One region of the Vibrio olivae genome, then DNA from elsewhere that is predicted to be linked to it. Evidence: predicted binding sites of a transcription regulator. Region 1 holds the regulator's gene; each other region holds the start of a gene.
The links. Region 1 encodes PurR, which represses purine synthesis genes. Its sites were predicted from a motif close to TNANGNAAACGTTTNCNTNA; they were not measured.
Positions count from the first base shown of each region.

Region 2: a site for PurR is predicted at 1,868-1,887, ahead of purE (5-(carboxyamino)imidazole ribonucleotide mutase). Genes of this name have one in related genera too.
Region 3: a site for PurR is predicted at 1,552-1,571, ahead of glyA (serine hydroxymethyltransferase). Genes of this name have one in related genera too.
Region 4: a site for PurR is predicted at 1,637-1,656, ahead of ACFFUV_RS04960 (phosphoribosylaminoimidazolesuccinocarboxamide synthase). Genes of this name have one in related genera too.

Region 1 is NZ_JBHMEP010000001.1:440,496-443,627, forward strand. Features, by position in the region: gene ACFFUV_RS02110 (TfoX/Sxy family DNA transformation protein) at 1-471, opposite strand, end outside; cyclic di-GMP riboswitch class I at 568-660, opposite strand; gene purR (HTH-type transcriptional repressor PurR) at 819-1,826, opposite strand; gene elyC (envelope biogenesis factor ElyC) at 2,265-3,068, opposite strand.
Region 2 is NZ_JBHMEP010000012.1:68,699-71,830, forward strand. Features, by position in the region: gene ACFFUV_RS20975 (DNA topoisomerase family protein) at 1-147, shown strand, start outside; gene ACFFUV_RS20980 (5-(carboxyamino)imidazole ribonucleotide synthase) at 193-1,311, opposite strand; gene purE (5-(carboxyamino)imidazole ribonucleotide mutase) at 1,315-1,800, opposite strand; gene tsaC (L-threonylcarbamoyladenylate synthase type 1 TsaC) at 1,999-2,556, shown strand; gene hemF (oxygen-dependent coproporphyrinogen oxidase) at 2,584-3,132, shown strand, end outside.
Region 3 is NZ_JBHMEP010000001.1:128,191-131,322, reverse strand. Features, by position in the region: gene ACFFUV_RS00665 (hypothetical protein) at 1-193, shown strand, start outside; gene glyA (serine hydroxymethyltransferase) at 245-1,495, opposite strand; gene ACFFUV_RS00655 (DUF6198 family protein) at 1,842-2,441, shown strand; gene vexH (vibriobactin export RND transporter permease subunit VexH) at 2,510-3,132, opposite strand, start outside.
Region 4 is NZ_JBHMEP010000001.1:1,068,862-1,071,993, forward strand. Features, by position in the region: gene ACFFUV_RS04945 (J domain-containing protein) at 1-521, shown strand, start outside; gene ACFFUV_RS04950 (hypothetical protein) at 685-879, shown strand; gene ACFFUV_RS04955 (ImuA family protein) at 1,171-1,560, shown strand; gene ACFFUV_RS04960 (phosphoribosylaminoimidazolesuccinocarboxamide synthase) at 1,758-2,861, shown strand; gene ACFFUV_RS04965 (methyl-accepting chemotaxis protein) at 2,929-3,132, opposite strand, start outside.

The DNA of each region.
Region 1 (3,132 bases):
ATCTTGGATTGCACGGTATGCTTCTAGTGCACCAGTCTTTTCCAGTTGTTCCACGGAAGAGATACCGGCTTTTTTAAGCATTCTTTCTGTTGCAAGCCTAAGATTGGGAAGATCTTTCAAGCGGTCAGGTTTCGCTTGTTGCTGGGTTTGTTTTTCTTTCTTAGCAATCGATAGTGCATCTTTTGCTAAAGTCAGAATGTAATCGGTGTTACTTGGCCAGTCCATTGGCATTGCATAGTACTTAGTGACGACGGGGAAACCGCGTTTTTTGTAGACATAAGGTTCATAACCTAAGTCTTTAAACTCTCCTGTCGACTTCTCATTCGCGCGAATATGGAGTTTATCTCCGACCACAAGTGCGAACATTGTGTCGTCAACAAAAATCCCAAATCCGCCAAACATTGAACGAGATTTTACTCTGCCTAGCTGCTCGAATAGACGCATTGAATCTTTAAGTACTGGTTTGTCCATGCTTATTTTCTCGGTTTGATGCCACCAGTTCAGGTCCGAGAGATTAGCAAAACTATGCAAACTATTGTCAGTATGTTGTTAATTTGCATATTTGCCATCGGCAACCCCGCTACCTTTCATAACTGTCACTTATGGGTAAGGCCGGAAGCTTTGCGTCCCATCCTTTCGAATGGTTTGCCCTGTGCGTGGCTTGGTTACGTTGTTACATCAAGAAACAGCATAAAACAGGTTGTGCGGGACCGATCACGATTTATATTCAAAAATGTGATCTTGGTTCAGGTAATGATTTCAAAGTATGCGATTGATCCAGAAAATAAGCCATTCATCACAGACGTACGCTATGTTGTTTATTTGTTTAGAGTTTTTACTGTATGGCGTTCAACAATTTCAGGGTGCATTTCAAAAATTCGCTTGTCATGCTCTTTATCTTTGATGCGCTCTAACAGGATCTCAAAAGCGTTCTTACCCACGCGGCGCTTGGGCTGGTGGATGGTAGTCAGAGGAGGTGAAAAGTATTCAGCTAGTTCAATATTGTCATATCCAATCACGGACATATCTTCTGGAATACGGATCCCATTTTGCTGCAATCGGCTCATAAGCCCTAATGCCATCGTATCGTTGAAGCAGAAAACCGCGGTTGGTTTATGATCCCAAGAGGCAATTTTGTCTGCAGCGAGGACGGCGGTATCACATTCGAAGTTACCTTCAAGGATCCAATCCTCGTTGACGGGGAGATTGGCTTCGCTCATTGCGCGTTTAAAGCCTTGAATGCGTTCTTGGCAAGCCGCTTTTTCAAAGTGGCCACTCAAGCAAGCAATGTCACGATGACCATGGTCAATCAGATATTTGGTGGCGAGGTAGCCTCCTTCTTCTGAATTATCAATGATCTTATCAGCCTGAGAACTCTCAGGACCCCAGTCCATGATAACTTTTGGAATATCGGAGTGACGTTCAAGCATTTCTGATAGCTCTTGAGTCAGGTCAGAACACATCACTAAAATGCCGTCTACACGCTTTTCTGCCAGCATACGAATGTAATCGCGTTGCTTTTCGTAGATACCGCCGGTATTACACAAAATCAATGTATAACCTTGGCGATAACAGTAACTTTCTACACCGTCGATCACTTCAGAAAAGAATAAGTTAGTCGACTGGGTAACTAGCATACCAATCGAGCGGGTCGTATTGCATTTCAAGCTGCGTGCAACGGCACTCGGAGCATAATTAAGCTCCTTGACTGCTTCCATTACCTTCTCTTGTGTTGCTTCCGCAACAAAACGAGTTTTATTAATGACATGAGATACAGTTGTTGTTGACACGCCGGCTAAACGGGCGACATCTTTAATGGTAGCCATAGGGTTTGTCCACTCGAAAGTACTGCTAGATGTTGGGTAAAATAAGTAAGCTGAATGACATGGAATTTATACGGATTATAAATACAAAAAACCGCTCTTAAATTAAGCGGTTCGTCACTGTCAAGCTTCTAGTTATAGTCATTTTCGGCGTAGATTCTAGACTGCATTGTTGCTTGAGGCAAACAAAAACCGTGACTAATTCATCTTTCTGACATTTTTCTAAGGTAACGAACCACAGGGTTAATATAGGCGGTTTTTATCAATCTTCAGCATGGTTCGCGCCGATTTTGAGATACATTTCCATAACCTAAAATTTAGACTGGCAGCTACATCACTGATTGCGAAAATTGAGAATCACGGTTTGCTGAAGGTTGAAATTATCGATAAAAAAGCCGAAGCAATAACTTCGGCTGGATACAAGGCGAGCACTACGGCCATTTAAGCGTTGGTGTGCTGCGCCTCGATGGCGGTCTCTTCATAGTCTGAAGCCCAATCTCTCAGGGTTTGCCAAATTTTACCTAAGAGCTCATGCCAAAAAATTTCAGTTTGTTCAATATACTTACCTCGAGGTGTGTAGCGTTCCCAAACTTGAGAGATTTCCTTTTGAGCCAGATAGTTGGTTGGCGCTGGGTAGGGTTCTAAACCAGCGGCATGAAACTCATTGAGAGCTCGCTGCATATGGCTGGCTGAGGTGACTAAGACCAAGTTCTTATTACGCACAAATGCAGCCGCTTGGCGCGCTTCTTCCCAAGTATCCTTAGCGGTTTCTAACAAGATAATATCGGATTTTGATACCCCAAGCGCTAAGGCAACTTTGGCCATCATACGAGCATTACTGACTTCTGACCCACCAGAATATCCCGATAAAATCAGCTTCGCCCCTGGGTACATTCGCAATACCCGAATTCCCTCGGTTAAGCGCATCAATCCCGTCCTACTCAGTTGAGAGGTTGGCGGAATATCATCATCGACCACGTGGCTGCTGCCCAGTACCATCACATAATCGATGGCATCATCCACCGGGAAAAACGCAGAATGTTGGCGCTCCATCGGCATTAAAAGACGTGAAGAAACGGGTTGGAACGCAATTAAAAAGATACCTATAAACGAAAATAGTACAATCAAACAGCCCGACTTCTGACGTGTGGTGAACATAATCAGCATCAGGCCAATAAAGCCAATGATTAACATTGCTGGGAGCGGCATCAGCAGCGCTGATACAACCTTTTTCAGCTCAAACATACTTAAATAGCCCGAAAAAACATCAGTTGATTATAAAAAAAGACAATGCCTCTTTATTCCTGCG
Region 2 (3,132 bases), on a different contig from region 1:
TGTAAGTTTGCCGTCAATCAACCACCGCTAGTGGGGAAATGTGAAGTTTGTGGTTTTCCATTACTGGTGGAGAAGAAGCTCGCCAGTGGAACAAAACGGCAGTGCGCTGATCGCAAGTGTCATCATGTACAATCTGAACAGCAATAACTAAAAACGGCGCATAGAGCGCCGTTTTTAGTTGATGAGGTGCAATTAGGCCGTAATCTGATGGATTGCCGGATAATGCGCTTTCGGCAGAACCTTAGACAAGGCCTGTAATTTTTCGAACAGCATGGCTTGGCTATCTGCACAAACATTGATGTGCCCCATTTTGCGCCCGGTTCGCTTCTCTTTTCCGTACCAGTGAAGGTGAACACCTGACGTGGCCATTAAGCTTGAATCGACCTGATCTTGACCAAGTATATTAATCATGGCGGTGGGTCGAAGTTGCTGGGTTGCCCCTAATGGAAAACCACACACAGCACGCAAGTGGTTTTCAAATTGGCAAGTCTCTGCGCCTTGCTGTGTCCAATGACCGGAGTTATGAACGCGAGGAGCTATTTCATTGACCGACAGCTCACCGTTGACATCAAAGAACTCTAGTGCCAACACTCCGACGTAATCCAAACTTTGAGCGACCGCAGTAAACATCTGTTTTGCTTGGGCTTGAAGCTGTGGTTCATCAATTGCAGTGGACAAGCTGAGAACACCATCCACATGAATATTTTCGGCTAATGGATAGACCACGACTTCGCCATTTTTGCCACGTGCGCCGACTAAAGAAACTTCGCGAGTAAAAGGCACAAACTCTTCAGCGACAATCGCTTGGTTATGGGATGCGAGTGCTTCAGCCATCTCAGCCCAAATGCGATCAACCTCTTGTTGGTCTTTTAGTCGCCATTGCCCTTTGCCGTCATAGCCACCGAGCGCTGTTTTGAGCACCATCGGAATGCCAACTTGATCAATAGCCGCATCAAAGTCCTCACGCGTTTGGATAATCGTGTACTGGGCGTTTTTAACACCAGCGGCATCAAGGAGTGCTTTTTCTAAACGACGATCGCCACCGGCTTTAATAGCCTGTGTGGTTGGAAGGAACTTGCCACTTTTTTCGCAGATATCGAGAACGTCATGAGGAATATGTTCAAACTCAGCCGTGATGACGTCAGCGGTGTGAATTGCGTTGTCTAAGCCATGGCCGATAACTGCTTTGGTTAAAGGGTGCACGATGGTTTCGCTGGTGACATCAAATGCCGAGATTTCAATATTTAATGGCGCGCCTGCCAAAGCCATCATGCGTGCTAATTGCCCTGCCCCTAGAACTAAAACGTGCATCGATTACTCCTCCGCTGGGTTTGGATTCGCAAGCACAGTGTCTGTTTGCTCAGCGCGAAAAGCTTCAACTTTTGCCATCACGTCGTCATCAGACGTACCAATGATTTGCGCGGCAAGAATACCTGCGTTAGCCGCCCCAGCTTCGCCAATGGCTAACGTGCCGACAGCAATGCCTTTTGGCATTTGAACAATTGAAAGTAGCGAGTCCATACCTTTTAAAGCTTTCGATTGCACAGGAACGCCCAGCACCGGTACGCTGGTGAACGCCGCAGCCATGCCAGGTAGATGTGCAGCTCCGCCCGCTCCGGCAATAATGACTTTAATGCCACGCTCTTTTGCTGTGGAAGCGTAATCCGCCAGCAATTGTGGAGTTCGATGAGCTGAGACCACTTTGGTTTCGTAGGCAACACCAAACTTATCCAGCATCTCTGCTGCGAGTTTCATGGTTGGCCAATCTGATTTTGAACCCATAATAATACCGACTTTCATCTCGAACTCCTTTAGGCTGCAATTGGTTGAGCTGATAATTTGTGGGCATTATACGGAGATTTTAAACTCAAGCAAACGTTTGCGCAGTAAGTGGCGCTTGTCACAATTATTTTCTGATTAAATTGGTTTAGTCTCGCGGTGTGAAACTTTGTACACTTAGCTCAACGTTAGCCTTGATAATAATAAAAGGAACAACCCGTGAATAATTTCCAGCAAGCGTTGAATGCATTGCAAACTGGAGAAGTCATTGCTTATCCAACCGAAGGCGTGTTTGGCGTTGGGTGTGATCCTGACGACCCGCAAGCCATTCAAAAGTTATTAACCCTTAAACAGCGACCTGTCGAAAAAGGTTTGATTTTGATTGCCGCTGATTATCAGCAGTTATTACCGTACATCGATGAATCTCAGCTCAGTGAGCAGCAACTTGAAGCGGTTCATGCAACTTGGCCCGGCCCAGTGACATGGATAATGCCATGCAGTCCTAAAGTTTCCACTTGGGTTAGTGGTCAGTTTGATTCGATTGCTGTGCGGGTAACCGATCATCCTTTGGTTCAAAGGTTGTGTCGTGAATTCGGTAAGCCGTTAACGTCAACCAGCGCTAACTTGAGTGGGCTGCCGCCTTGTATGACAACAGAACAAGTGAGCGAGCAACTCGGCGAACAACTCGTGGCCATCTTGCAGGGTGAGACGGGAGGGCGCGATAAGCCCAGTGAGATTCGAGACGCCAAATCCGGTAAAGTATTGCGCCAAGGTTAAGCAACCAACAATAAGGAATGTATAGAGATGTCAGTTATTGATAAACAAGCGGTGAAGCAGTTTTTGCTTGAGCTTCAAGATTCGATTTGTCAGCAGTTAGAACAAGCGGATGGAAAAGCCGTGTTTGTTGAAGATGCTTGGCATCGAGACTCAGAAGAGCGTCTGGGTGGTGGTGGGCGTACCCGCGTAATGCGAGACGGTGACATATTTGAGCAAGGAGGGGTTAACTTTTCTCATGTCACAGGTAAAGAAATGCCGGCTTCAGCCACGGCTCATCGTCCTGAATTGGCCGGACGCCGCTTTGAAGCGATGGGAGTGTCTTTGGTGATGCATCCCAATAATCCCTACGTTCCGACCTCTCACGCCAATGTACGTTTCTTTATCGCCGAAAAGGAAGGTGAAGAGCCAATCTGGTGGTTTGGTGGAGGCTTTGATCTGACACCGTTCTATCCGTTTGAACAAGATTGCCAATGGTGGCATGACACGGCGAAACAGCTTTGTGCGCCATTTGGAGACGATGTTTACGCTGAGCACAAAGCATGGTGTGACCGTTACTTCTATTTGCCTCACCGAGAG
Region 3 (3,132 bases), 310 kb from region 1:
CGACGATGGCCGCATTCGTATCGCCTGTGCTGACGGCGCTAAATTCGCACTCGACAGTGAAGACACCTTAACCACAATGCGCGATATCAACATTGACTACTGTGACGGCGAAGGGTTAGGAAAGTTTAATGAAACCAGCAAGTATTACTCGTTTAAGTGCAAATCAGGCACCTTACTAAACATTAATAAGTAATCACAAAAAAGCCCGCGAGTATCGCGGGCTTTTTTATACGAGCCTTTACTGTTAAGCGTAAACAGGTAGACGCTTACAAATCTCAAGCACTTTTTGCTTAGTCTCTTCAATCACCGCTTCACTGTTGATGTTATCTAGAACATCACACATCCAATTAGCTAGCTGCTTGGCATCTTCTACGGTAAAGCCACGGCGAGTAATCGCTGGCGTACCAACACGGATACCAGATGTCACAAACGGGCTGCGAGGGTCATTAGGCACTGAGTTTTTGTTCACAGTGATGTTTGCCGCGCCAAGAGCCGCATCCGCCTCTTTACCTGTGATATCTTTGTCGATCAAATCCACTAGGAACAAATGATTTTCTGTGCTGTTAGAGACGATTTTGTAGCCACGCTCTTGGAATTGAGCAACCATCGCTTTTGCATTTTCAACAACACGAGCCTGATAGGCTTTGAATTCAGGTTCCATCGCTTCTTTGAACGCGACGGCTTTACCAGCAATCACGTGCATCAAAGGACCACCTTGGCCACCAGGGAATACCGCTGAGTTCAGTTTTTTATACATGTCTTCGCCAGCGTTTGACAAAATCAAACCACCACGAGGGCCTGCTAATGTTTTGTGAGTTGTGGTGGTCACAACGTGTGCGTGAGGCAGTGGCGTTGGGTAAACACCCGCAGCAATTAGACCAGCAACGTGCGCCATATCAACAAACAGGTAAGCATCAACCTTATCGGCAATGTCACGCATACGTTTCCAATCAACGATTTGCGAATAAGCCGAGAAACCACCAATGATCATCTTTGGTTTGTGCTCTAGAGCAAGCGCTTCCATCTCGTCGTAATTGATTTGACCTTGGGCATCAATACCGTAAGGAATAACGTTGTAGTGCTTACCAGAGAAGTTCACTGGAGAACCGTGAGTCAGGTGGCCACCGTGCGCAAGGCTCATACCTAAAACCGTGTCGCCTGGGTTAAGTAGCGCCATATACACTGCACTGTTTGCCTGCGAACCAGAGTGAGGCTGCACGTTTGCGTATTCACATTCAAACAGTTGGCATGCGCGATCGATCGCGAGAGCTTCTGCTTTGTCGACGTATTCACAACCACCGTAGTAGCGCTTGCCTGGATAGCCTTCAGCGTACTTGTTAGTAAGCTGAGAGCCTTGTGCTTCCATTACACGTGGACTGGTGTAGTTTTCTGAAGCGATAAGTTCAATGTGTTCTTCCTGGCGAAGTGTTTCTTCCTGGATTGCTGCAAACAGCTCGGCATCATAATCTGCGATGTTCATATCACGCTTTAGCATCTGTATCTCCTGACTCAGATTTTTACTGAAAATTGCGAAAAAACCATTCAACGACCAAAAGCAAACGTTTTCGTCACCGTAATATGGCGCGCATTCTACAGAATATACTTAAGGTCATAAAGCGAAAATTTCACTTTTTGTCATGCAGTTTTTTCATGATGACTTACGTTCAGTATAAAGCAATTAAGCTGGGTATATCCCTATTAGCAGAAGTGTCAACTTAGACCTTTACACTGCGTAAAATCATAATTACATAGGTTTACCTTAATTTTCCCTTCCAAGCTACCGAAAATCTGAGGTTTTCCTTAGTATGCTCGTCATATTTCTCATACTTAAATTAAAATTGATGGAAAAACATTCAATAAAGGAAGATTGGATCGCCATTGCAACGGGCACCTTTCTTGTTGCCCAAGGGGTATTCTTTTTAAAATCTGTGGGCTTACTGACTGGGGGAACCACAGGTCTAGCCCTACTCGCGACCCATTTTGTTCCACTCTCTTTTGGCAGCTTGTACTTTTTAATTAATAGCCCATTTTACTTAATGGCTTGGCGGCGATTTGGAGGCACCTTTGCGCTCAATAGTGCTGTGGCAGGCGGCTTAGTGTCGGTTCTGGTCGATCATTCGGACTTGGTCATCCATGTCGATATGATTAATGAGATATATTGCGCCGTGATTGGAGGCTTGTTGATGGGCCTAGGTATGCTGATTCTATTTCGCCACCGTGCGAGTCTTGGCGGGTTTAATGTCTTGTGTCTTTACCTTCAAGATAAATTTGGCCTCTCAGTCGGCAAATCACAAATGGTGTTGGACTGCGCGATTTTGGTGGCGTCATTTTTCTTTGTTTCCTCTCTGACTATCGCCCTCTCGGTACTTGGCGCAGTGGTGCTCAATATTGTATTGGCCATGAATCATAAACCAACTCGTTATACCGTTACCTACAGTTAGAGTGGCGATGTCATAATGCAAAAGCCCGCAAACGCGGGCTTTTTAGTCCTCCAAACACACGCATACCGCTAATGTGTCGAACGAGCTTTAACATCATGACTCAATTCAAGATTAAGCTCGGCTTCCACATGACCAGGAGAACGCGTCGAGGCGGAAATGAGGCGATACATTGCAGGAATCACAAACAAGGTAACTAACGTCGCAAATCCCATTCCAAAGAAGATGACGGTCCCGACCGCGACTCGGCTTTCATAGCCAGCCCCTTGAGAGGTAATTAATGGAATCGCGCCAGCTAACGTGGTAAAGGCTGTCATCAAAATTGGCCGCAATCGACGCGCAGCTGCATCCACTATCGACTTTTCAAACTCAATCCCACGATCACGAAGTTGGTTGGCAAACTCAACGATCAAAATGCCATTTTTGGTGACCATGCCAATTAACATAATCATGCCAATTTGGCTGTAGATGTTCATCCCCTCACCCATTAGCCACATGCCAAGAAAGCCGCCAAATACTCCCATCGGAACGGTAAACATCACCACCAGTGGGTTAATGAAGCTTTCAAACTGAGCCGCTAGCACTAAATAAGCGACCAACAAAGCCAAAGCGAAAACCACCAGCACACTCGATTGATTCTCTTTAAAATCTTTCGACTCCCCTGAATAGCTAACACTGACATCGCCAGGCAACA
Region 4 (3,132 bases), 630 kb from region 1:
AACAACTGGCTGCTATCAATGAGCGAGAGCACAGTATCGAAGAAAGTACACAGTCATCCACGAACGCAAATCAGATAAGCCCCAGCCATGGTTGGATGCTTTATAGCATCATTGCTCTTGCGGCAGCGCTGGCGATAACTCTATTATTATTGGTTAAGAAGCGCTTCACGCACCAAAAAGACCAAGCTTCCGCTAATTATGTCGAGCAATTGCAAGCACACATTGACCAGCAAAATGCGACAATCAAGCAGCAAAAGCGTCAACTAGAAACACTCTTTCGCCAATTTAAAAAGCTTGAAGCGACTCCTCAGCCACCAAAAACAGAAACCCGTGATCACAAACTAGGTCTCGCGGCTTCGATGTTTGGCTACCGCCTTGCAAACTTACCCGATGAAAAACAGCTCAAAACTCGCTATAAACAGCTGTGTAAAATTTATCACCCCGATTTAAAAGGCAGTGATGAAGAAATGAAGCGTTTAAACAGCGCATTAAAAATTCTTGTGGCCCATGTTAATAAGTAGTTACATATAAACTATTAATTCGAAGTCATGTGCGATATACCTTCAACGAGAAAAGCAATCGATACCCCTCCCATTTCATAACAAAATTTCAACATTAGTGCGTAGGCTATGCAATAATTTGCGCCGCTAGGATTACATACTGTAAACCAGGTGAGGAGATAACATGTTTACGATTGAGGGTGTTTGTGATTGGTGTAAAAAGCCCGCTCTAGTAATCAAACACGAATATATTGATAGCAAGTGTCACTACTCATGTGAACAATGCAACAGTATTGCAACGCTTGACGTTCGACAGTTTAATATTGGCGAAATACAACAACGCGAACGTGAACAAGCTCGGCAATCAATGCGTCAATAACAGCCTTTTGCTGAAAAAAACAACAAGAAGCGCCTTATACGGGCGCTTTTTTGATCGCCGTAGACGACTGTATATCCGCCTAGTCTTTGTCCACATCACTAGACCCGACCACTTCCCCACCCTCAATGTCATCATAAAGAAATGATTACTTTTATCTACTATTCAACAACTTAACACAAAAACCGCGTATAACCACCAACATCATGGATAAAAAAACAACAAATATGACTTGATCCAGTTGTCGATCAGTAATACTGTATGCACATACAGCATGTATGAAGGAACAGTATTATGATTCAACTAAAAGCACGTACTCATTCGAAACACAATGTTCTTGCCCAACCAACAAAGCCTTTAGATATTGATGCCCGAACATTGGAGCGCATTGCTGGCTTATCTCAGCAGCAGCAATGGGTACTGTTCACTTCAGAATGCCCTCGCCCTGATCTCCAACAGCTCAATGCTTTTAACGTACTTTGCAAAAATGTGATTCATATGAAGCCATCTCGAACTAAGTCGGAAATTGAAATCGTCATACAGGCTATTAAATCTCAAAACGCCAGCGCGATAGTTGCGTCGACGAATATCGATTTAATTAATCAAAAACTGCTGACTCAAATGGCAGAGCGTTATGGGTGTGAACTGTTTTTCGTTGAAGGACAACACTCGCAATATCATTAACCACTCCGAATTACAGCTGTCTGTTCGCCTCTTTTGATATTACGAAAGAGGCTTTTTTGTATCTATTTTTCATTGCCAAGGCAAACGTTTGCTTTTTCTCTGGAAGTGTCAAAATCTTCTGGTATGATTCTTCTCAAATTTAAGTGATTTCTTTCACTTCTACGCTGTTGTTTTGAAATTAAGCATAGGAATGCCTCATGAGCCTCGCTGACCAAGTTCTTGCCGTCAATGACGATCTTCCCATTCGTACCGATAAGCCCGTTCACAGTGGGAAAGTTCGCTCTGTTTACTGGCTAACAGAGCAAGATAGCCGCCGTCTGATCAAAGAAAAAGGTTACCCAGTTCCAGATGATGCCCCGTTGGCCATCATGGTGATCAGTGATCGAATTTCTGCATTTGACTGTATTTGGCATGGTGAAAACGACCTTCAAGGCGTTCCAGGAAAAGGCGCGGCGCTTAATGCTATTTCCAACCATTGGTTTAACCTTTTTAAACAAAATGGATTGGCGGATAGTCATATACTGGATATTCCCCACCCTCTTGTGTGGATAGTACAAAAAGCCAAGCCAGTAAAAATCGAAGCCATCTGTCGTCAATACATCACGGGCTCAATGTGGCGTGCATATGAAAAAGGCGAACGCGAATTCTGTGGTATCAAGCTACCTGAAGGACTAGAGAAGGATAAAGCCCTGCCCGAGATACTTATCACTCCGTCCACTAAAGGCATTCTGAAAGGTATTCCCGGTGTTCCTGAAGCCGATGATGTCAATATTTCACGCCAAAACATTGAAGAAAATTACTCCGCATTTAACTTCGCTTCACCACAAGATATCGCTCACTACGAAAAGCTTCTTAAAGACGGGTTTACCGTTATCAGTGATGCTCTTCAACAAGTGGGTCAGATTTTCGTTGATACAAAATTTGAATTTGGCTATGTCACTGACCGTAGCGGTCAAGAAAAACTGATTTATATGGACGAAGTCGGTACGCCAGACTCCTCGCGTCTGTGGGATCAAAACGCTTACTCTGAAGGGAAGATCGTTGAAAACTCGAAAGAAGGATTCCGACAGTTCTTACTTAACCATTTCCCTGACCCAGATATTCTGCTCAACAAAGAGAGAATGCCAGAGCGTGAAGCGCTAGCACGAGACAACGCACTGCCGCTTGATGCACTGATGGCGGTGTCAAAAACTTATACAGATATCGCGGAAACAATCACCGGAAAGCCCGTCGTGATGAGCAATAATCCAAAACAGGACATCATCGATATTCTACAAGCGCAATATGGCTTGATTGACTAAGAACATGCCTTGATCAAAAAAAGCGCCACTAAAAAGTGGCGCTTTTTGTTGCTGCAACCTTATCAGCTTATAACTTAAAACGCTGAATGTGACCATGCAATTGATCAGACAGTGCTGAGAGTTTACCTGCCTGCTCTGCAGCCTGAACCGCTTCATCAGAGAGATCATTTGATACGTCACGAATACCTTGTGTATTGCGCGTCACTTCTGAAGTCACTGAGGCTTGTTCCTCTGCCGCGGTCGCGATCTGAGTCGCCATATCGCTGATCAG